4 regions of the Bradyrhizobium sp. 6(2017) genome follow, and region 4 is predicted to be linked to each of the others. Evidence: predicted binding sites of a transcription regulator. Region 4 holds the regulator's gene; each other region holds the start of a gene.
The links. The regulator LexA, encoded in region 4, represses DNA repair genes until DNA is damaged. The targets are predictions, from matches to a motif close to TGTTCNNNNTGTGTTCNG.
Positions count from the first base shown of each region.

Region 1: G6P99_RS00970 (YifB family Mg chelatase-like AAA ATPase) is a predicted target of LexA. The motif match lies at 2,356-2,373, and genes of this name have one in related genera.
Region 2: G6P99_RS08390 (ribonuclease T2 family protein) is a predicted target of LexA. The motif match lies at 3,201-3,218, and genes of this name have one in related genera.
Region 3: G6P99_RS23195 (single-stranded DNA-binding protein) is a predicted target of LexA. The motif match lies at 4,166-4,183, and genes of this name have one in related genera.

Region 1 is NZ_CP049289.2:203,550-209,229, reverse strand. It holds gene G6P99_RS00975 (hypothetical protein) at 49-567, opposite strand; gene G6P99_RS00970 (YifB family Mg chelatase-like AAA ATPase) at 767-2,305, opposite strand; gene G6P99_RS00965 (DUF3800 domain-containing protein) at 3,055-3,876, opposite strand; gene G6P99_RS00960 (hypothetical protein) at 3,893-4,039, shown strand; gene G6P99_RS00955 (hypothetical protein) at 4,094-4,330, opposite strand; gene G6P99_RS00950 (MBL fold metallo-hydrolase) at 4,541-5,512, opposite strand.
Region 2 is NZ_CP049289.2:1,778,797-1,784,476, reverse strand. It holds gene G6P99_RS08415 (TonB-dependent siderophore receptor) at 1-664, opposite strand, end outside; gene G6P99_RS08410 (hypothetical protein) at 1,154-1,660, shown strand; gene G6P99_RS08405 (DUF3617 domain-containing protein) at 1,614-2,144, opposite strand; gene G6P99_RS08400 (hypothetical protein) at 2,189-2,488, opposite strand; gene G6P99_RS08395 (hypothetical protein) at 2,653-3,147, shown strand; gene G6P99_RS08390 (ribonuclease T2 family protein) at 3,262-3,948, shown strand; gene G6P99_RS08385 (23S rRNA (adenine(2030)-N(6))-methyltransferase RlmJ) at 4,209-5,069, shown strand; gene G6P99_RS08380 (cold-shock protein) at 5,330-5,542, shown strand.
Region 3 is NZ_CP049289.2:4,980,569-4,986,248, forward strand. It holds gene uvrA (excinuclease ABC subunit UvrA) at 1-1,939, opposite strand, end outside; gene G6P99_RS23185 (outer membrane protein) at 2,195-2,854, opposite strand; gene G6P99_RS23190 (outer membrane protein) at 3,160-3,903, opposite strand; gene G6P99_RS23195 (single-stranded DNA-binding protein) at 4,358-4,843, shown strand; gene G6P99_RS23200 (DUF2306 domain-containing protein) at 5,096-5,494, shown strand.
Region 4 is NZ_CP049289.2:5,392,470-5,398,149, forward strand. It holds gene glp (gephyrin-like molybdotransferase Glp) at 1-438, shown strand, start outside; gene lexA (transcriptional repressor LexA) at 671-1,375, shown strand; gene G6P99_RS25255 (hypothetical protein) at 1,719-2,147, shown strand; gene G6P99_RS25260 (hypothetical protein) at 2,310-2,537, shown strand; partial or broken gene G6P99_RS25265 (ComEC/Rec2 family competence protein) at 2,534-4,232, opposite strand.

The DNA.
Region 1 (5,680 bases), 4.8 Mb from region 4:
CAAAGTGCTTGAAGTTGGTGGCCGTTTCGCGGTGCCCTCGGAACAGGGTTAGCGGAGGGTTAACTCTGCCAGGACCCGAGCGGCGGAGGGCGCGCGAGGTGCAAGCGACGCGGATTCGAGGCGGCGGTGTTCGCCGCGGGCGCTGACGATCAGGGCCGCGGCATCGCGGGCCGAAAACGTCTTCGACTGCACGAAGACGCGATAGTCCGACGGACCGTCATGCGAAAGGTAGATTACCGGATCGCTCGCCGAGGGATTGCCGGAAATCCCGATCAGCTGCGGCACGGCGTTGCTTTCGCAGGCGCCGGCCTCGGCATCGTCGATGTCGTCGATTACGGTGAAGTCGGCGGCCTCGGCGCTGTCGGCGATCTGGACTCGGACCGTGGCAAGGCCGGGATCGTCGGTGAAGCCGACGTGAAGCTGGGCCAGCCAGGAGATCGATGCGATCTGCATCGTTGCGCCGCCGACCTCGATGCAGGGCCGGGGACCCGGCAGCAATTCCGCGCGGGCAAATACCGCGGCCACGGCAAGCGGGACCACCGAGGCCAGAATCTTCAAACGCAACATGACACAACTCGCTCGACCCAAGCGCGCCGCGGATCGCGGTGCTTATGGTTTGCGGAGCGTAAATGAGAGTGGTTACTGCCGCGTTGACGCGGCGGGCATCGGGCGGAAAACGGGAGAGAGCTTCGGTTCTGACGCGTTTTCTTCATGCGAACCGGTGCCCATCCCGCATCAAGTGCGGGACAGGCTTCGCCGGAAAACGCTACGCCGCGCGGCGCAAATCGTCGGCCAATGCACGATAGGACAGCGCCTCGGCGAGGTGCAGCCGGCCGATCGTCTCGGCGCCGTCGAGATCGGCGAGCGTGCGCGCCACCCGCAGCACGCGGTGATAGCCTCGCGCGGTGAGGTGCATGGTGTCGGCCGCCTCGCGGAGCAGCTTCTGTCCATGCGCGTCGGGCTGCGCGATGGTCTCGAGCAGCGAGCTCGGCGCTTCCGCATTGGTGCGGACATTCGGCATGCCGGCCGCCGCGTAACGCGCGAGCTGGATGTCGCGTGCGGCCGCGACGCGCCGGGCGACCTCGGCCGAACCCTCCGCAGGCGGCGGCAGGATCAGATCCGCCGCAGTCACCGCCGGCACCTCGATCCGCAGATCGATGCGATCCATCAGCGGGCCGGAAATCCGCATCTGGTAGTCGGCGGTGCAGCGGTCGAGCCGGCCGCGCTTGCAGGAATAGCCGGGCTCATAGGCGTGGCCGCAGCGGCACGGGTTCATGGCCGCGACCAGCATGAAGCGCGCCGGATAGGTGACGCGATGGTTGGCCCTGCTCACCGAGACCTCGCCGTTCTCCAGCGGCTGCCGCAGCGAATCCAGCACGCGCGGATCGAACTCCGGCAACTCGTCGAGGAACAGCACGCCCTGATGGGCGAGCGAGATCTCGCCGGGCTTGGCGCGCATGCCGCCGCTGGTCAGCGCCGCCATGCTGGCCGAGTGATGCGGACTGCGGAACGGGCGCCGCGCGGTCAGGGCGCCGTCGCGGATCTCGCCGGCGACGGAGGCTATCATCGAGACTTCGAGCAGCTCCGACGGCGACAGCGGCGGCAGGATCGAGGGCAGCCGCGCCGCCAGCATCGATTTGCCGGCGCCGGGCGAGCCGATCATCAGCAGATGATGCCCGCCGGCGGCCGCGATCTCGAGCGCGCGCTTGGCACTCTCCTGGCCCTTGATGTCGCGCAGGTCCAGAAGCGTCTCCTCGCGCTCATGCACCTTCGGCTGCGGGCGTGACAGCAGCTGCGTGCCCTTGAAGTGATTGGCGATCTGGATCAGCGAGTGAGCTGCGATGATCTGGATGTCCGGGCTCGCCCAGGCGGCTTCCGAGCCGCAGGCGGCCGGGCAGATCAATCCCTCGTCGCGCGAATTGGCGCCGATCGCAGCAGGCAGCACGCCCGCCACCGGCGCGATCGAGCCGTCGAGCCCGAGCTCGCCGAGCACGGTGAAGCCACCGAGCGCATCCGGCGGGATCGCTCCGATCGCCGCCATCAGGCCGAGCGCGATCGGCAGGTCGTAATGGCTGCCTTCCTTGGGCAGGTCGGCGGGCGCTAGGTTGACGGTGATGCGGCGGGCTGGAAGTGCGAGGCCAGAGGCGATCAGCGCCGAGCGCACCCGCTCCCTCGCCTCCGACACCGCCTTGTCGGGGAGGCCTACGATCGCAAAGGCCGGCAGTCCGGGCGCGACCTGCACCTGCACGTCGACCGCGCGAGCCTCGATCCCCTCGAAAGCGACGGTAGAAACCCGCTGGACCATGCTGCCCCTATCTTCCGCCACCCAAGGTAGCGGAGCGGGCCGCCCAGCGCAAGAACATTAAGGGAACATCCGGGGGCGACGCGCGCCGTCCCCAGATGCGCCGCCGAGCCGAAATCCGGCTCCGCTAGGACACGCAATCTCTCGCTGATCCTGCCGGAGGGACGTGGCACCCGATTGAGGGACCGATGGCGTGCGACCGGCAAGCGACTCACGTATCGTGCCGCTGATCGCTCACCGGCCCGGTAAGCTGGAGAGGCGGGCGAAATCGAATGCGCGCTAAGGGCGTACAGCTAGCGTTCGATTTCTCGCGGCGCGAAAAGTGATTCGCGGTCAATAGGTTATCTAACTACTTGATTCAAAAGCCGGAATCTGGTACAAAATCACGAGGCAGGCAACGCCGGAAGTAACCCGAGTCACGCTTTGCGTGACAGCCGTATGGATGCCTCACCTTGAGGGTGGGACTACAAACCAGCGGTGTCCTCAGGGTCCGGGGGCCTGCCTCACTTTTTGGTACTGGCCTGTTTCGGGCAATAGTGGCTAGTTCAAATTTGAGGGCGGCCTGTTTTGAGTTGAAGAACGATTGGACCGGATCAACAACACTATTGGCAGAGCCACAGTCAGAGCCAGTACGGGCAGGCCAATCGTCAGCACAGCGAAAACCGCCGGGTTGACAGTACCGAACAGCCACATAGCGCCTATTACCAACTCAATCACGGCTAAGGCGATCAAACGGCCCCAAATTGATTTATTCATTTCGTGGCCGCCTTGTAGTGATCGAAAATGCGTCTCTGCTCAGGAGTCGCGCGGCTGAGAAAGTTGTCGGGCATTAGCTTGAGTCCGTACTCAAAAACCTGACCGTTGCGACCTCGCGCCATTCGGGGCTCAAGTGCGATAGCTGGAGAGACATCAGCGCTAGTGACCGACTGATAGAACGACGAGGCGATTGAATCGCTCAATTGAAGGCCAGCACGTTCGGAATTATCGATGGCGGCGATCTGGTGAATTGGGTCCACCACAGACCATTTTAGATCACCCCGCCGCAAAAACAACGCGTTGGCTTTGCTCTGCATTCTTAGCCAACATAGATACGCTTGTAGGTGCCCGTATCTCAGGCCCTTACGGCGCGCAAATTCAAGGCGTACAGTGCGCGACTCTCCATAGTCGCGGTAGGAGCGCTGCTCGCAGAAGTCGGTTACGCGCTCCAGTAGGAGCCGTGTAATCCACCAGTAGAACCAGGTTCGGCCAGCAAGCACCGAAGCAGCTTCCGCCTTCTTGTTCCGGTAGCCGTGCATATTGGCTTTGTTCGAGATGACCGCAAAGCAGCGAACTGGCAACTTGGCGATGCTGGCGCAAACCATTGCGCGCCGCCAATCGTCTAGGGGCTGAAAATGCAGGGTCCGGCGCTGTTCTAGGCGAATCTGCTTTAGAATGTCGCGCACCCAAACGGTCTCGCGCTGGGCTTCCGCGCGGACGACTAAGGCGGAGAGAACGAACCATTCGCTCGCACCATTGGGGTCAATCGGACGAACGCTAGCGACTCCATCGTCGCCGGATTCGTCAATGTACGCCACGTAGGAAACTTTAGGCATGGCTGTCAAAAAGTCTCAGATCGAGAAGTTTAAGCAAGCCGCCCGCGACCTCGAATCGGACGACAGCGAAAAGCGATTCAACGAGAGGCTGGGCAAGATCGCGAAGCAGAAGCCTTCGCCTAAAAAGGCAAGGCGCGGCAAATGACTTTGCTGATAAGGGCGACCTTCCATCGTCTTGCAGTCGGCTGTTGCCGAGCAGCTAACTGGCTGGCCCCTTCAGGCGCTTCGACAGTGATTCAAGTAATACCGTCGCGTCGAATGGATCCACGTAGAATAGAAACGTTCGTAGATTGGTCTCGCCCGGCGGTAGGGCCTGAAACTTGACGACGATTTTGTCGGGTGCATGAGGATCGGATAGCGCCGCGACCGACGACGGCGTGATGTCGTCGATGATTATCGGGTTGACGATGTCATGAGGGTGGGCTGAGCCAGCCATCTACGAATCTCCGGTTGAGCCGATTCGGTTGTAACAACCTATGGGACTCATGATCCGGACCGGAAATTCGCAAAACTGAATCTGACTCAAGCCACTGGAAATCCACGCTTATCTACGGGATGGGTGTGCAAAGTGCACAATTCCGCCGCCCAACGCAAGAACATTAAGAGAACGTCCGGGGCGACGCGCGCCGCCCCGGATGCGCCGCCGTCACAGCATCATCTGCATCGGCTCCGGATAGTAGTGGAAGCCCTCGCCGACCTTGGCGACATGGCCGTAGCCCGGCCAGGCGAAGTGATAGGACATCACCGCGGTCTTGTTCGCGGCCAGCATCTCCAGCAGCTTGACCCGCGAGGCCGCCGCCTGCTTCGGATCGGTGTCGTAGGAGAATTCCATCCGCGGTCGCTCCAGGAGCAGCACCGCGTGATGCGAGAGGTCGCCGAGGAAGGCGAAGGATTTGCCGCCCGAGCTCACCATGAAGATGGTGTGGCCGACGGTGTGGCCGGGCGCCGCGATCGCCTGCACGCCGGGCAGGAATTCCTGGCCATCCTTGAAGAATACGATGCGGTCGCGCACCGGCAGCAGGTTCTTGCGGGCGTGCACGATAAAGTCCTTCAACGGACTGCCCATCTTGCCTTCGTCGGTCCAGAACTCGAGATCGCTCTGAGCGATGTAATACTGCGCGTTCGGGAATAGCGGCTTGTTGTCGGCATCGACGATGCCGCCGATATGATCGATATGCGCGTGCGACAGCACCACGGCGTCGATGTCTTCCGGCTTGATGCCGGCTTCCTTCATGCTCTTCTGCTGCCGGCCGGTGGTCTTGCCGAACAGTTGCGACGTGCCCATGCCGGTATCGAACAGGATCAGCTTGTCACCGGTGTTGACGATCGGCGAGTTCTGCTCGAGCACGACATTGTCGGGCGAGAGGAAGTTGTCGGACAGCATCTTCTTCACTTCTTCCTTCGGCACGCCGGTGAAGGTGCCGGAGGGGTCGCCGAGCGGCAGCGGGCCGTCGGATACGACCGTCACTTCGACTTCACCGAGCATGAAACGATGCCAATAGGGTGTCTGCGTGCCGAGTTTGGGAGCGCGCGCCTTTGCCGTGCCGCCGAGGAGAGTGCTGGCGCCGAGACCGGCACCGAGTGCGAGTAAGGATCGTCGTGAGACATTGAGCGTCATACGTCTTCCTCCACATTTTTTTGAGATTTTCGCGTTGTTGCCCGCGCGTTGACCCGCCGCTTGACCTGACGCAGGCAAGAGAATGCTGCCCTCGCCCGCGCAAGCTGGCAAGAAGAATAAGGCGAACGCTACGGGGCGAACGCTGGCTAAGGCATGATCCGGAAAAGT
Region 2 (5,680 bases), 3.6 Mb from region 4:
AGTTGCCGATGCTCGCGGCGGTGCGGCTGGTTTGATATTCGCTCAGGATGGTGAAGGACGTATCGGTGTCCGGCCGCCAGGTCAAAGCGGGCGCGATGTAGGCGCGATCGTCGTCATTGCCGGGATACCAGGTCTTCGCATCACGGAGCAAACCCGTCAGCCGGTAGTACAGTTGATCGCTGCCGGGCACCGGGCCACCGATATCGAAACTGCCCTGGTGACGGTCATAATTGCCGGCCTGCAGCTGCACCTCGCCGAACGGCGTCAACGTCGGCCGCTTCGTGGTGACATCCACGATGCCGCCCGGAGAGCCAAGGCCGTAGAGACCCGAAGCGGGACCACGGAGGATTGATAAGCTGTCGAGACCGTAGGGTTCGATCTTGGGAATGGCGAAGTTGCCGCCACCCTGGCGCAGGCCGTCCCGATAGATCCCCGTATAGGTCGCATCGAAGCCACGGATGTAGAAACTATCGAACCGCGGATCATAGCCGAATGCCGTGGTCGTGACGCCGGGCGTGTAGTTGACGGCGTCCTTGAGTGTCTGAACGTTGCGATCCCTGAGCTCCTTCTGCGTCACGACCGAAAGCGATTGCGGCGTCTCGAGCAGCGGCGTGTTGGTCTTGGTGCCGGCGGTGCTGTTGGTTGCCACGTATCCGGTCGTCACGCCGATCGCGCCTCCGGCGCCTTGCGCCCGCGGAGCCTGGCTCTGAACGGGCGCCGCATTGCGGCGCTGGTTTACAGCAGTCGTTCGCGAAGTCCTGGTGCGCTGACTTGAAGCAACGGCGCCGCGCTTCGTTGCCACATCAGGTTGATTCACCGTCACCGGAGGGAGCACGCTTACATTGTTCGGCGGAGCACTGGTTTGCGCCTGAGCGTTGGCGACGTTTGCCCCCGCTGGCACGAGCAACACCGAACCGAGAAACGCCGCATTGATCGCAGCCGTTGATCCGAGCAAGCCGCGCATGCTCCGCGACGAAGCCATTCCCACCAAACAATCCCCACACTGCCCAGGAAATCTTGACCGAGCCGCGCGTTCGCAACTCAGCGGGCATCGATTGGGGCGGACTTTTATCGGCGGGTTGAGCGAAATTCCACACGCGCAAAATAGAATCCATTGAAGCGCACACGATGCGAAACACTGGAACGATTCAAGATGCGCAACACTGGAGCGATTCAAAAACGACATGCTGTCGCAGCACACTTGCAGCGCGAAGAATGCGATGCGCGTCTTCGCTCTCTCAGATTGCTCGATCGCGAGGCACGCAGCGATCGTTCAATGATGCTGATTTCGTCCTGCAACCCCTTGGCATTGTGCGCGATCAAAGCCAACACCTCGCAAGTGATGCGCGCTATCCATGTCATCGCATCTAACGGGGCGAGCGAACGTGCGCTCGATGTTAGGCTGCGCGAAGCAGCCATCGCTCCTCGACAAGCAAGCTGCGAATTGGATTGCGTCCGCCTTCGCCGAGCTTCGGCGGACAAGTCGTCGCTTCAGCGCAAAATTGCTTTGCAATTTTGTCGCGAGCTTCTCGCAATGGAGGTGGTGCAAAGCGTCACAGCCTCTCGAGATGAGAGGCGATACATTCAGGCGCGCGACGTCAGTGCGCTGCGCCCTACTTCTGCTTGGGCAGCAGGCCCTTCAGCTTTTCCATGTCCTTGACGTTCATCTTCATGCCGCCGGGCATGACGATGTCACCGGGCTTCTGGTCGGCCTTGCAGGCGCCAAGCCATTTCGCCTCGATGGTCATCGTGGTGTCGCGGGTGCCGGCCGCGCCGCCCTCGGAATGCGAGGTGCTCTTGACCATGTAGGCGGAATTGAAGTCGCCGACGATCTCGGCGTGGCTCTGCACCGTCATGCCGGCGACGCTGCAGACGGAATCGCTGACATAGCCGGTCGCGGTCTTCTGGATATCCTGCTTGGAGCAGACTTCCTTGGCCATCGGCGATGCCGCCGCGCTCATTTCCTTGTCGGTGGTCTCGTCGGTGCAGTGCTGCATGGTGATTTCCGGCATCGGCCCGCCGGTACGCAGCATTTTCATCTCCCACAGCCCGGCCTTGCGGGTCGGCAGGTCGACGGCACTTGCGGCGCCGGCGGACAAGACAAGGCAAACAGCCGAACCAAGCAAGGCAAGCTGTCGGGTCATGCGGTGAGCTCCCGGCTGAACGATCGGAGAATGGAGCGGCGCGCTCAGTAGAGCGTGCGCACCGGCCTCTGAGCCGCGCCGTAGGGCACCCAGCGGCACGCAAAGGAGAGATAGCCGCCCGGATAGCGCTGCACCGCAAGGAACTTCACCACCTTGCCGTAGGAGGCGCAGTGATCGACAGCGAGCTGCCGGGCGTCGCTCTGGACCGCCAGCGTATAGGCGATAATACCGCCGGTATCATTGCCCTTGAACGGCGGCACCGGCTGCATCCAATCGGCTCGCGCCGGTACGACGGCCAGCATCCCGCAAACGGCAACCAGGCACGCGGCCAATTTCCTTCGCATCGCAGACTCCATTTCGCTTGAAGCAACATAGAGTGCGCCGGCCACCGTGAAAAGAACGAGCCGGTCGCTAGAAGTGGACTTCTCCGCAGGTGTTGCCGCGCTGCACTTGACCTTGCCGGGGCTTCGCGGCACCGTCCGCGCATCGGATCATCGGGTGGATTCCCATGCGCAACCTGTTCAACTCTCGCACTAAACTCGGCCAAAAGCTTGGCCTCGGCGCCGCACTCGTGGTCGGCCTGCTGGCGTTCGGGGGTACGGCCGAGGCCGCCAATCCGTTCGAGCTGAATTTCTGGCTGTCCGGCCCGCGCTATGACGGCAATGTGGCGCCCTGCGAGAGGGCGCTGAGGGTCATCAGCGAGCAATTCCAGGAAAAGGAAGCCACTTTCTGGAATTCGCCGCTCGTGATCACCGGCTTCAACCGGATCCACGAAACCGCCTTCCGCCCCTGGCAGGCCGACAATATTCCGCGTCGCTATTGCTCGGGCGACGTGATGTTGAGCGACGGCAAGGTGCGCGGCGTACACTATTCGATCATCGAGGACGGCGGTTTTGCCGGTGTCAGCGACTCACTCAGCCTCAGCCCAGGCGTCGAATGGTGCGTGACCGGGCTCGACCGCAACTGGGCCTACAACCCGTCCTGCAAGGCCGCCCGGCCCTAATCTCCGACCAGATTGCTGACAGCAGAAGCCGCCGCCATTCAGACGGCGGCTTTTGTTCTTGAAATGTTCCGGTGGCCTGTTAGGCTCCGGGCGGTCGAGTGAGGGGAGCGTTTGATGCCGCGGTTGGTCACAATTTCCCGATTTCTGATTTCGATTGCCTTTGTTCTATGCGGTGCGGTGGGGGCATCGGCCCAGGATCGCCGCCAGAATGCGCCGGGCGAGTTCGATTTCTACGTATTGTCGCTGTCGTGGTCGCCTTCGTTCTGCGAGGCGGCGAGCGAGCGCGGCAACAATGGCCGTGGCGCGCAGGCCCAGTGCAGCGGACGGCCGTATTCCTTCGTGGTCCACGGCCTATGGCCGCAATATGAGCGGGGCTTTCCGGAATACTGCCAGCGGCCCTCGCCGCGGCTCGCCCGCAACATCATGACCTCGATGCTCGACCTGATGCCGGCGCCCGGGCTGATCTACAACGAGTGGGACAAGCACGGCACCTGCTCCGGCCTCGGCGAGCGGGCCTATTTCGAAGCCATCCGCAAGGCCCGCGCTGCGGTGAAGATCCCCGAGGAATTCCTGCAATTGTCGGAGCCGAAGACGATCGCGCCCGACGAGCTGGAGGCGGCGTTCATCAAGGTCAATCCGGGACTCAGCAGCTCGGCGATCGCGGTGACCTGCGACAGCAGGCGGCTCAGCGAGGTGCGGATCTGCCTGAGCAAGGACCTGCAATTCCGTTCCTGCGAGGAAACCGACCGCCGTGCCTGTCGCCGTGATCAGGTGCTGATGCCGCCGGTTCGCGGCGGCTAGAGCGTTTTTGAGCGAAAACCTGTCCCAGACTTGATCCGGGATGGGCACCGCTTCGCGTGAAGACAACCCGTCAAAACAGGAAGCTGGAGCTCCGGTTCTGATTTCAGTCAGAACCGAAAATGCTCCAGCCCATTGCTTCGCGCCATTGCGAGGAGCAATCCATGACTTTCTCATGGTGAGACGGATTGCTTCCGTCTTCGCTTTCCGGACTTCGGCGGACAAAGTCGCTCCCCCCGCAATGACGTGGTAATTGCTATCCCATGAACTACCGTCACGCCTTTCACGCCGGCAGCTTTGCCGATGTCATCAAGCACATCGTGCTGGTACGCATGCTGACCTATCTGCAGGAAAAGCAGGCGCCGTTCCGCGTCATCGACACCCATGCCGGCGCCGGACTCTATGACCTGACATCGAGCGAAGCGCAGCGCAGCGGCGAATGGCTCACCGGCATCGCGCGGCTGATGCAGGCGCGACTCTCCGACAAGGCGCTGCCGCTGATCGCGCCGTATCTCGACATCGTCAGGGCATTCAATTCGAGAGGTGAACTGAAATCCTATCCCGGTTCGCCGTTGATCGCGCGTGCGCTGCTGCGGCCCCAAGACCGCCTCACCGCCTGCGAGATCGAACCGACGGCGCGCAAGCAACTGATCGATGCGTTGCGGCGTGATGCGCAGGCGCGCGTCGTCGATCTCGATGGTTGGACGGCGCTGCCCGCATTCGTGCCGCCGAACGAGCGGCGCGGTCTGGTGCTGATCGATCCACCGTTCGAGGCAAAGGATGAGTTCGAACGACTGGCCCGTGCTTTCACTGAAGCGTTCGCGAAATGGCCGACCGGCGCGTATCTTTTGTGGTACCCCGTAAAATCCCGGAGGGCCACCGACGAGCTCGCGCACAGCGTTGCCGCAGCGGCAGCAACAAGCCAGCCTGCCGGCAAATGCTTGCGTTTGGAATTCAGTGTGGCACCGCAAGAAACCGACGGCGGCCTCGTATCCACCGGCCTTTTGATGGTGAATCCGCCGTGGACGTTGGCAGGTGAGCTGAAGATCATCCTGCCCGAACTCGAGAAGCCGCTCGGTCAAGGCGGCGCTGGCCGCTTCAGACTCGAGACGCTCAAGGCTTAATCCGCAGCACCCACTGAAAAGTTCGAATTGATCGTAGGCAACGCGCGCGGAACCGTATTATGCTCATCCTGTTACGACTGGCTTTACGTTCCGCTTCCGCGAATGGTTGCGGCGGAGTGACAAGGCCGAAATAAATCCAGGCAGACCGGCGGCGTGACACCGGCCTGTTCAGGTGGCCAAGCTTCCGACAAGCGAATGTCGGTCAACCGCTACGCGGCGTGCGCGTAGCGGTGGAGCAATACGGGGGAGGAGTTTTCCCGATGGCCATGACTGGGACAGTCAAGTTCTTCAACGGAGAGCGTGGCTACGGCTTCATCAAACCTGACGATGGCGGCCGCGATGTGTTCGTTCACATCACAGCTGTCGAGCGTGCAGGATTGAAGGACCTGACTGAAGGACAGCGCATTACGTTCGAGGTTGAACCAGACAAGAAGGGCAAGGGCCCGAAGGCGGTCAACCTGGTGGTTTCATGAGGAGCGCTCGCGGCGCGCGGCTCGTGATGAACGCCAAATGAAGCGTTGCGTGTGATTTGACTGCCGGGCGCGGGGCTCGCGCTCGCTGCGTGACCACCTGCATGATGCGGACGCGACTGGCGGTGCCCGCATAACCGA
Region 3 (5,680 bases), 410 kb from region 4:
GGTTCGGCGGCCGCCGGTCCGGGATCGCAACCGACAGCTCGCCGGTCAGATATTTGCCCGTCAGCGATTTCGGGTTGCGCATGATCTGGTCGGGCGTGCCTTCGGCCACGATGTGGCCGCCATGCATGCCGGCGCCGGGGCCGATGTCGAGCACGTAGTCGGCAAGCCGAATGGCGTCCTCGTCATGCTCGACCACGATCACGGTGTTGCCGAGGTCGCGGAGCCGCTTCAACGTGTCGAGCAGCCGGGCATTGTCGCGCTGGTGCAGGCCGATCGAGGGTTCGTCCAGTACATAGAGCACGCCTGTCAGCCCCGAACCGATCTGCGACGCCAGGCGGATGCGCTGGCTCTCGCCGCCCGACAGCGTGCCGGAGGAGCGCGACAGCGTCAGGTAATTCAGGCCGACGTCGAGCAGGAAGGTCAGGCGCTCGCGGATCTCCTTGAGAATACGCGCGGCGATTTCGTTCTGCTGCGCGTTCAGTGCCGCCGGCACCGTCTCGAACCATTCGCCGGCGCGCCTGACCGAGAGCTCCGAGATCTCGCCGATATGCTTGCCGCCGATCTTGACGCACAGCGCCTCGGGCTTCAGCCGATAGCCGTTGCAGCCGGCGCAGGGCACGTCGGAGAAATATTTGCCAAGCTCCTCGCGCGCCCACTCGCTCTCGGTCTCGCGGTAGCGGCGGTTGATGTTGGTGATGACGCCCTCGAACGGCTTCTTGGTGTCGTAGGAGCGGACGCCGTCCTCATAGGAGAACTTGATCTCGTCGTCGCCGGAGCCATGCAGCAGCGCGGCCTGCACCTTCTTGGGCAGGTCCTTCCACTTGGTGTCGAGCGTGAACTTGTAGTGCTTGCCGAGCGCGGTCAGGGTCTGGATGTAATAGGACGAGGAGGATTTCGCCCAGGGCGCGATCGCGCCCTTGCGCAAGGTCAGCTCCTTGTCGGGGATGACGAGGTCCTCGTCGATATGCTGCTCGACGCCAAGGCCGCCGCAGGCAGGACACGCGCCATAGGGGTTGTTGAAGGAAAAGAGTCTGGGTTCGATCTCGGGGATCGTGAAGCCCGAAACCGGACAGGCGAATTTTTCCGAGAACAGGATGCGTTCGGGGCCGCTCTTGTCGTGGATCTTTGCGGTCTTCTTCCTGTCCTCTTTCTTCTCGTCCTGCGCGGCCGCCGGCGCGTCGGCATATTCGATCACGGCGAGGCCCTCGGCGAGCTTCAGTGCTGTCTCGAAGCTCTCCGCGAGGCGCTGCGAAAGGTCGGGGCGCACCACGATGCGGTCGACCACGACGTCGATATCGTGCGGGAATTTCTTGTCGAGCGCCGGCGCCTCCGACAGCTCGTAGAAGGTGCCGTCGATCTTGACGCGCTGAAAACCCTTCTTGAGGTACTCGGCGAGCTCCTTCCTGTACTCGCCCTTGCGGCCGCGCACGACCGGCGCCAGCAGATAGAGGCGGGTGCCTTCCGGCAGCGCCAGCACGCGGTCGACCATCTGCGAGACGATCTGGCTTTCGATCGGCAGCCCCGTGGCTGGCGAATAGGGCACGCCGACGCGCGCCCACAACAGGCGCATGTAGTCGTAGATCTCGGTGACGGTGCCGACCGTGGAGCGCGGGTTCTTCGACGTGGTCTTCTGCTCGATCGAGATCGCAGGAGACAGGCCGTCGATCTGGTCGACGTCGGGCTTCTGCATCATCTCAAGGAATTGCCGCGCATAGGCCGACAGCGACTCGACGTAGCGTCGCTGGCCTTCGGCATAGATGGTGTCGAATGCGAGCGACGACTTGCCGGAGCCGGACAGGCCGGTGAACACCACCAGTCTGTCGCGCGGAATCTCGACGTCGATGTTCTTCAGATTGTGTTCGCGCGCGCCGCGGATCGTGATGGCGCGCGATGAGGAGCCGGCGTTCTGTTGGCGCTTCGCCTTGAGCACTTCATCCATTGCGACAATTCCGGGCGCATGATCGGGCGCCTTTTGGGCGCGCATCGCCGGTGCTGCCGGGACCTTGCGCCGATGGGTGAGAAGACTGGAACGTAGGAAGAACGGCGGCAGATTTCCAGTGCTGAGTCGTCTCCATCAACGGATAGTTTGCCCGATGGCAGCAGCCGTCAGCAGGGCTGGTTCCGGCAACGAAAAAGGCCGGCGTTAGGCGCCGGCCTTCCGTGTGAGGTCGTAGCGAAACGACCAGTCCCTGGCTCAGTACTTGGCGACGATCGGGCCGCCGAAGTGATAGTTCACGCCGAACTGGACGCTGTGCAGGTTGAGGTCGCCGGAGGGCACGCCGAAGTAGTTTTCGCTGCTCAGGCTGCGATACAGGTACTCGCCCTTGATCGACCACTGCGGCGCGATGAAGGCTTCGATGCCAGCGCCGACGGTCCAGCCGGAGTGGAAGTTGCTCTGCGAGGTAGTCAGGCCGAAGCCGCTAAGGATAATCTTGTTGTCGATCCAGGCATAGCCACCGGTGCCGTAGAACAGCACCTTGTCGACCGCGAAGCCGAGGCGGCCGCGCACGGTGCCGAGCGCGTCGATCTTGCTCGTCGCGGTGATGCCAAAGCCGGTGGCGGAGGCATTGACGTCAGCCCAGGCGCCGTCGGCCTCAAGGCCGTACACGATGTTGCTGGCCTGCCAGTTGTAGCCGATGGTGCCGCCACCGAAGCCGCCTTCCATCTTCGGATTGCCGGAATCCTCGCTGGCATAGCCACCGAAGCCGCCGATGTAGAAGCCGGTCCAGTTGTAGATCGCGGCCGGCGGCGGAGCCTTCACGTAGGGGGCGCGTGCAGCCATGTCGGCGGCCATCGCAGGTGCAAAAGTGCTCAGTGCGAGCATGCCGGCCGATGCCAGCAAAACATTCCTGATTTTCAAAGTCCGAGTCCCGTTTTCTTGCCCATTTTCTTGTCCCTCCAAACATTGGAGGGAGCGTCACGGGAATGTTGCGTGACGAGCAAAAGTTTCTACACAGAAATCGCGGAGGTTGTGTAACCGGGAAACCACAATGCACGGAAAACGAGCGCGCGAGGTGCGCACGTACCAATAGGAGAGCCGGCGCGAGGCTGGCTCCGGTCTCCGATGCTATGGACCGGGGCGTTCGGCCGTTCGATCGCGCAAACAAAAAGGCCGGCGCAACGCCGGCCTTTCGTCTGGATCAGATCCGCTGCGTGCGATCAGTAGCGCGGAACGACCGGGCCACCCCACTTGTAGTTCACGCGGACGGTGACGAAGTCGACGTCCTGGCGGTCGCGGATGGTGCTGAACAGCGCGCCATTCGGGGTGGTGAGGTTGTAGGTCTTGTCCTGCATGAACAGGTGGTCGTATTCGATACCAGCGGTCCAGTTCGGCGCGAAGCCGACTTCGATGCCGGCGCCGATGGTGCCACCCCAGCGGGTGTCGGTGGCGCGGCCGCCGAGCGCGCCGGTCGGCGTGAAGTAGGTGCTGAAGCGGTTGTCGGTCAGCGCTGCACCGCCCTTGGCGTAGAGCAGCACGTTGTTGACGGCGTAACCGATCTGGCCGGTGAACAGGCCGAACGCGTCGATCTTGCTCTGGTTGGTGAACAGGCCCGGGAAGATCGCGCTGCCGTTGCTGCCCTTCAGGTCAGCCCAGTCGCCCTGCGCTTCGAGGCCGAACACCCAGGTGCCCGCCTGCCAGCGATAGCCGATCTGACCACCGGCGACGCCGCCCGTCGCATCGTGGCAACCATCCGATCCGATGAAAGTGCCGCCCGGGAGCTGATCCCAGCAATTGTGGCTCGAACCCCAACCGCCGTTGGCGCCGATATAGAAGCCGCTCCAGTCATAGACGGCGGCGATCATCGGCGGCGCCTTGGTATAGGGGCGGGCAGCCAGATCGGCCGCCGCCGCCGGCGCGGCGAACGCAATCAGAGCAACGGTCGCGAGCAAAAACTTCTTCATCATCAATCCCCAGCTTCCCAAATCGGCTTCCAACTGGTCCCGAAGCACGATCTCAGACGCGAGCGCCCGCGCCATGGTTGGAATCTATACGCTGATTCAACCGGAAACGCCGTCTCCCAAATGCAACACTCGCGGAAGAAGTGCCGACCACGCAAGGTGCTGATTTTGTTGCAAGTTTTCTGAGTGATCACTGCGGGGCAACCGCTGATCCCGTGACCGGCGGCCACGCCAACGCCGTCGCCGGCTGCTACGGCAGGTTGTGGCGAACAAAACTGGAACGGTGACGGCGGCGATGCTATATCTCGATCTCAATAATCGTGGATAACCGCGCGACGGCAAAGGCGTCGGGCCGGCGCCGGCGTATAGGGTCATCCACGACGCCTGCAATGTAAGTGGCGAAGGTTGAGAGTGGCGGCCGATGTCCGGCGCCCGGTTTTTGAGTGGAGATGATGCGATGGCGGGAAGCGTGAACAAGGTGATCCTGGTTGGAAACCTCGGCAAGGATCCGGAAATCCGGCGGACGCAGGATGGCCGTCCGATCGCAAATCTGTCGATCGCCACCTCGGAAACCTGGCGCGACAAGGGCACCGGCGAGCGCAAGGAAAAGACCGAGTGGCACCGCGTCGTGATCTTCAACGAAGGTCTCTGCAAGGTCGCCGAGCAGTATCTGAAGAAGGGCGCCAAGGTGTACATCGAGGGTCAGTTGCAGACCCGCAAATGGACCGACCAGAGCGGCGTCGAGAAGTACTCGACCGAGGTCGTGCTGCAGGGCTTCAACTCCAACCTGACGATGCTCGACGGGCGCAGCGGCGGAGGCGGCAGCTTCTCCGATGATGGCGGCAGCGATTTCGGCTCGGCCGGACCGGTCAGCTCGGCGCCGCGCCGTGCAGTCGCCGCAGGCGGCCGCAACAGCGATATGGACGACGACATCCCGTTCTGACGAGATCGCGCCTCCCACATTCTGTCAGGCGTCGCCCTCGTGAAGATCATTTCCCGGGGCGGCGGTACGACGTGCGAGGGAAGTCCTTTGTGTGGACTATGAGGATAATCTCGTATCAATCTGATATTACGTGATTATCGGAAGATGCCTTTGCGGGTTCCCCGTGCTTTGACACAGGCTTATGTGAATGATATTTACATCGGCCTGCGGCGAGCGATGCCTGGCCGCGCGCATCACCCGAGGGCCGCCATCATGAGCCTCGCGCCATTGCTCGACGCTGCGCCTGCGATCCCGTTCCATGCCTTCGCGGCGATGGCCGCCTTCGTGCTCGGCTCGATTCAGCTCGCCGCACCGAAGGGCACGCTGCCGCACCGGACGCTCGGCTGGATCTGGGTGATCCTGATGCTGATCGTCGCAGGGAGCTCGTTCTGGATCCACCAGATCCGGCTGCTGGGCCCATGGAGCCCGATCCACCTGCTGTCGATCTTCTCGCTGGCGATGCTGGTGCTCGGCGTGACGGCCGCGCGAAGCCACAATGTCCGCCGCCACAAGTTCACGATGATCGGCATTTTCTTCGGCGCGCTGGTCATTGCCGGGCTGTTCACCTTCATGCCCGGGCGGATCATGCATGCCGTGATCTTCGGCCAGTAACTGAGCGAAAAAGGGCATTGCGAAGCCGGTTCCGCCTGGTCTTCGCGAGCTCGCATTTTGCTACGCAGAGCAGGCCCGCCAGGAACCTGCAATGTCGCCGGTAAGTGCATGAAAAAACGAAGGGAAAAACGGCTTGCCGGAGCCGCGTAAGGGTGGTTATCAGGCCCTCGATACGCTATATGATTC
Region 4 (5,680 bases):
AAGCAGTCGCTGGAGGCCGAGGGCGTCGCGATGGCGTTCTGGCGGATCGCGATGCGGCCCGGCAAGCCGATGATGCACGGCCGGCTCGGGGCCATGCGGGTGATCGGCCTGCCCGGCAATCCGGTATCGTCCTATGTCTGCGCCTTCCTGTTTCTGGTGCCGTTGATTCGGGCTTTGAGCGGCCGGAACACGATCCATCATGTCCGCACGACCGCCCTGCTCGGCCGCGACCTCGCCGCCAACGACCAGCGCGAGGACTATCTGCGCGCGCGTCTCGAGGAGCGCGAGGACGGCGCGCCGATCGCGACTCCGGTGATGCAGCAGGATTCTTCGCTGCTCGGGAATCTCGCTGCGGCACGGGCACTTCTGGTGCGTCCGCCGTTCGCCCCCGCCGCCGCCAAGGGCAGTGAATGCGAGATCCTGATGCTGCCTGAGTGAGGTTTTCGCGGGCTAGCCGATTGCGCGCCGCCTGATGCGTTCACCGGAAATTAAGTGGTTGCGGAACACATATCGAACATATAGTGTCCGTTCATGATTTGTTTCGAGTGCTGGTGTCTACAATCGGGAAGCCGCCAGGGAGCATTGCGCTCCCGAGATCAGGCCCCGTCTGAAGGCCCCAACTGAAGAGTCTCGGAATCGAACGACGCTACCAACCGGGGGAATACTCGAGATGCTCACGCGCAAACAGTACGAACTTCTGCGTTTCATCAATGAACGTCTGAAAGAGGCCGGCGTGCCGCCCTCCTTCGACGAGATGAAGGATGCGCTCGACCTGCGCTCGAAGTCCGGTATCCACCGCCTGATCACTGCGCTGGAGGAGCGCGGCTTCATCCGCCGCCTGCCCAACCGCGCCCGCGCCATCGAGGTCATCAAGCTGCCCGAGCTGTCGGCCGGCGGCGGCAACGGCCGCCGTGGCTTCACGCCAAGCGTCATCGAGGGCACCCTCGGCAAGCGCAGCAGCACGCCGCCGATCGCCGAGGACGACGGCAACCGTCCGGTCGCCGTCCCGGTGATGGGCCGGATCGCGGCCGGTACGCCGATCGAGGCGCTGCAGACCCGCAGCCACACCATCAGCGTGCCGCCCGACATGCTCGGCTCCGGCGAGCATTATGCGCTTGAGGTACGCGGCGACTCGATGGTCGACGCCGGCATCCTCGACGGCGATATGGCGCTGATCCAGCGCAACGACGTCGCCAACACCGGCGACATCGTGGTGGCGCTGATCGACGAGGAGGAAGCCACCCTGAAGCGCTTCCGCCGCCGCGGTGCATCGATCGCGCTCGAGCCGGCCAACACTGCCTATGAAGTGCGCATCCTGCCGCCGAACCGGGTCCGCATCCAGGGCAAGCTGATCGGGCTGTATCGCAAATACTGACGGCGGCGGAGCATGATCCGGAAAAGTGCGAAGCGGTTTTCCGAAAAGACCATGCTCGAACAGACATATGGAGCGGGATGACGATTTGAAGAAAAAGTCGTCCCGATCCAGGAACGAGCAACAGATCGGATCGTTCCTTGGAAGATAGCGCAGCGTGCGGACCAGCTTGGATGCGCCCCGATACCTCTCGCGCAGTGTAGCGCGTTTGTGATTGAGGCGTTCGACGGCCAGTCGTACAATCGCCCAGAAACGAGCAGACACTCGTTTGCTATCGTCCACTCTGGTAGAGGCCTGCGCCTCAGGGAGAGGCACGGGTCGCTACCTCGAAAAGAGGAGCCATCCGATGTGTGACTATAGTCTGCACGCCGTGGCATCGCGCCCCGCCATTGTCGGAGAGACGCTGATCACCACGACTTTCCGCGGCACGTCGACCCGCGGCTTTGCTTCGGAGAACGATCCCACTGTCGCGGTCTGCATGCTGCCGGGCACCGAGCTCGCTTTCGCCGAGAACGTTCGCTACGACAGCCGCTGGATCTGGACCAAGACGATGAATTTCCGCGTCGGCGTGTTCAACGAAGTCGAGCCCGACGTGCCCGATCGCCATCATGATGCGGTCGAATTCCCCGACGGCAGCCATGTTCTGGTAACCCAGCTCGTCGAGGGACAGCGCGTCAGCGTGCTGCAGTTGCCGGCACTGCATCCGCAGGTCGAGCACAAGCCGAAGGTTGTGGAGCGGCGCCCCTCCGCATTCGCGTCGCTGTTTTTGGGTTGAGCGCATCGTCGCCGCGGAATGAGCCATTCGGCGGCGGATGACCTTAAGCGATTTCGAGCGACCCCGGATTTCCGCTTCCGGGGCGCATGAGGAGATTTGCATCGGCGAGCGCCTTGGCGCATCATCGCGTACGGAAGACGTGCACTCACGGAAACCTGCGCAGTGGTCGACAAGGTCACATGGCAAAAGGCTGGACGCGTCACCGAGCCGGGCCGCTACTTGTTCCGGTTCGGCTGGCTGACAGTGACGGCCGATGATCTCAAGGTCTGGGAGCAGTTTCCCGAGGCCGTCTTCACCCTCGTCAAGAAGCCCGACGCCGGCCCCGATTCCGACGAGTACCATCTCGGCCTGTTCGAGCTGCCGACCGGCACCTCGCCCGGCAACGGCTAATCATCCCCCTGCAGGTCGGTCTCGGCCGGTGTCGCATCGACTGCGGGCCGCGGCGCGGCGGCGGGTGTACGGAGGACCGTCTCGCTCTCGCCGTCACCGGGAACCGCCGGCGACCACGGCCGGTCGATCCCGCCGGGCTTCACCGCATCGATGGCGTAGCCGTCCCTGTTTCGCCGTAGCACCAGCGCACCGTGGCGCCGCAGCCGCTCGGCATCGATCACCGAGGCCGCGCAGCCCTGCGGCGCCGGCCGCGCGGTGACGATCAGCGCCGCCCGCTCGCAATCGTCGGCCAGCGCCTCCGGCCGCATCGCCAGTGCGACGAAGGCACCGCCCGGACCCTGGGTCGCGCAGCCGCCCGGATCGCAGGAGACGCCCTCGCCGAGCGACGCATCGGCGGCGGTCCGCGCATCGGCATCCGCCGCCAGCCATTCCTTGACCAGGAAGGCATCCTTCGCGCTATGCATCAGATGCAGCCGCCCGTCGCCGCCGCGTACCGCGACGTTCCGGCCGTCGGCGGAAATCAGGACGTCAGGCAGCGGCACCCTCACCGCCCAGACTGTGGCCACTACCAGCAGCACCGCGCCGGACCAGCGCAGCGGCGTGCGCAGCAGTCCGAGCAGGATGATGCCCGCGCTTGCGACGATCAGCGGCCCGATGCCGAACGCCGCCATCCGCCCCACCGCGCCAGGCAGCGCGGCGACCCATTGCGTCACCAAAATCATCCAGTCGATGCCAAAGCCCATGATCGCCCAGAACACGCCATCAAAGCCGAACGGCATGGCGAGGAGGCCGAGCAGGCCCGCCGGCATCACGATCGCCGACACCACCGGCATCGCCGCGAGGTTGGCGAGCAGCCCGTAAGGCGTCACGCGATGGAAATGGAACGCGGCGTAGGGGGTCGTCGCCAGCCCCGCCACCAGCGAGGCCAGCATCAGCATCGTGAGCTCGCGCCCCCCCCCACAGCGCGACCCGCGCGGTCGCCGAATGGTCGGGCGAGGCCAACAGGTTCGGCAGCCCGATCTGCACCAGCGCCACCAGCCCGAGCGTTGCGGCAAACGACATCTGGAAGCTCGGATGCACCAGCGCCTCCGGCGCGATCACGAGCACGATCAGCGCCGCCACCGCCAGGGTGCGAAAGGTGATCGCGCGGCGGTCGACCATCACCGCGATCAGCACCACCGCCGTCATGAGGAACGATCGCTGCGTCGCGACCTCGGCTCCCGACAGCAGAAGATAGAACGCCGCGGCGACGAGCGCGGCCGCGGCCGCCCATTTCTTGATCGGATGTGCCGCCGTGAGCATTGGGAACAGCGCGAGCAGCGCGCGCACCGCGAAGAACACCACGCCCGCGACCACGGCCATGTGGTAGCCGGAGATCGACAGCACGTGGCCGAGCCCCGAGATGAACATCGCATCATTGACCGGCGTCGAGATCGCGTCGCGCCGGCCGGTCAGCAGCGCGGTCGCGATCGCGCGCTGGTCGCCGTCGAGCGTGGTGCGGATGCGCGCATCGATGGCGTCGCGCAGGCCTTGCATGAAGGCGGCATAGCGCAGCGCCAAGCCGCCGGCCGCCGACGGTTCCCTGGTCTTGACTGCGCCCATCACGAAGCCGGAGGCGCCGATGCCCTGGAAATACAGGTCGCGGCCGAAATCATAGGAGCCCGGACGCTGCGGCCCGAGCGGCGGCATCAGCCGCTAGCGATGATGATAAGCAATTGATATTGCTAGATTAAAATTGAGTTAGACGGTTTGATCCACAACTCAACCCACAAAACAACGACGACCCCGGCGGGGGCGCCAGGCCGGGGTCGCCATTCTCACTCCCGGCGGGGTTGGGGGAGCTCACAACCGGGAGCAAACAAACTACGCCCGATATCGCCACTCGTTCCTGTGCCCTTTGGCGCACTAGCCGGCTCCATAGGGATACTTCGTGTGGTGCGCACCAGAGGTAGTGCTGTCCTAAATCGGACACTCGCAAAGCGGAACTGGGACACCTTCCGGTTGTTAATTGCCTGAGCAGTAGATCCCTTATCGGAGGGCGAGTTCAGATGTGGCTGCATCATATTCGGATGGACGGGGTGGAGATTGCCTTCGCCGGGACTATGGCTGTGTCGTTCATCGCGCTTCTTGCCAGCATCGCGTGGCTATTGATGGGATGACCTAGGAGGGAAACTAGGGACACTGTTGCACGCAGGCTATTGCGGGAGGATCAGAGGGGGCACAGCATCGAAGCTGCCGACCTCCAAGAGATAAATCGGCGGATCAAGTAACGGCCCCAGCACCGGCCCCCCAGGCCCCAGAGGTGCTGGGGCCGCTTCCATTTGGAACATGGGCGGGACGGCTACAGTTATCGCAGGTTCGGTGCCGGCCAGCGGTACCGGACGATGAACCAATCGCGCTAACTCGGCCTCAGCTTGTATCCCTCGCTGGGGCCGCTTCCTTGGGTACTCGCGACGGGGAACTGTCGCCTCGGGTTCGCAAAGAGACCTGGAGCTGGTGCGCCTTCATTGTGATCGCCACCGGACGGCCCAATTGCTCGGCGATTTTGGCAGCGGGTAATTTGCCCGCCATAGCTTTTAACTTTTCTATATCTTCGGTGGTCCAGGAGCGAGCAGGTTTCGACATCTTTCCACCCTCAAAAGTTGGCCAATCTCTTAGGCAGTAAAAACAGGAAAGGTTCCTAGGCGGCCGCCTCGAACCGTTAGCAAATGAGCAACCTGATTGGCGCACGCTTTCCTCGGGACGGGACCGTTGGGGACTTGCACGGTCACGTTTCGGAGGAGCTGGCGCGCCGCCCCGCCTGCCGGCTCCTCTTTCTTCAAATTTGTGTATGGCCTGCAAAATGAGACGACCCCGGCAGGGGGCACCAGCCGGGGTCGCCTACTGACTCCCGGCGGGGGCTTGGGGAACCTGAAAACCGGGAGCCAAACAAACTACGCCCGACATCGCCACGCGTTCCTATGCCCGAACGAGATTGGGGAGACCGCTCGGGGAATTGCGCGTGAGCAATCCCCCGACGATTAAATAGCAACTTGTGCATCGCACTAACGTTTGATCGAGCTTGGGAAATATTCAGGGCCCAGGTTTTGGAATGAACGCCGCCGGGACGCGTATTTCGAGCCCGGCGGCGTTGCTTTTTCGGA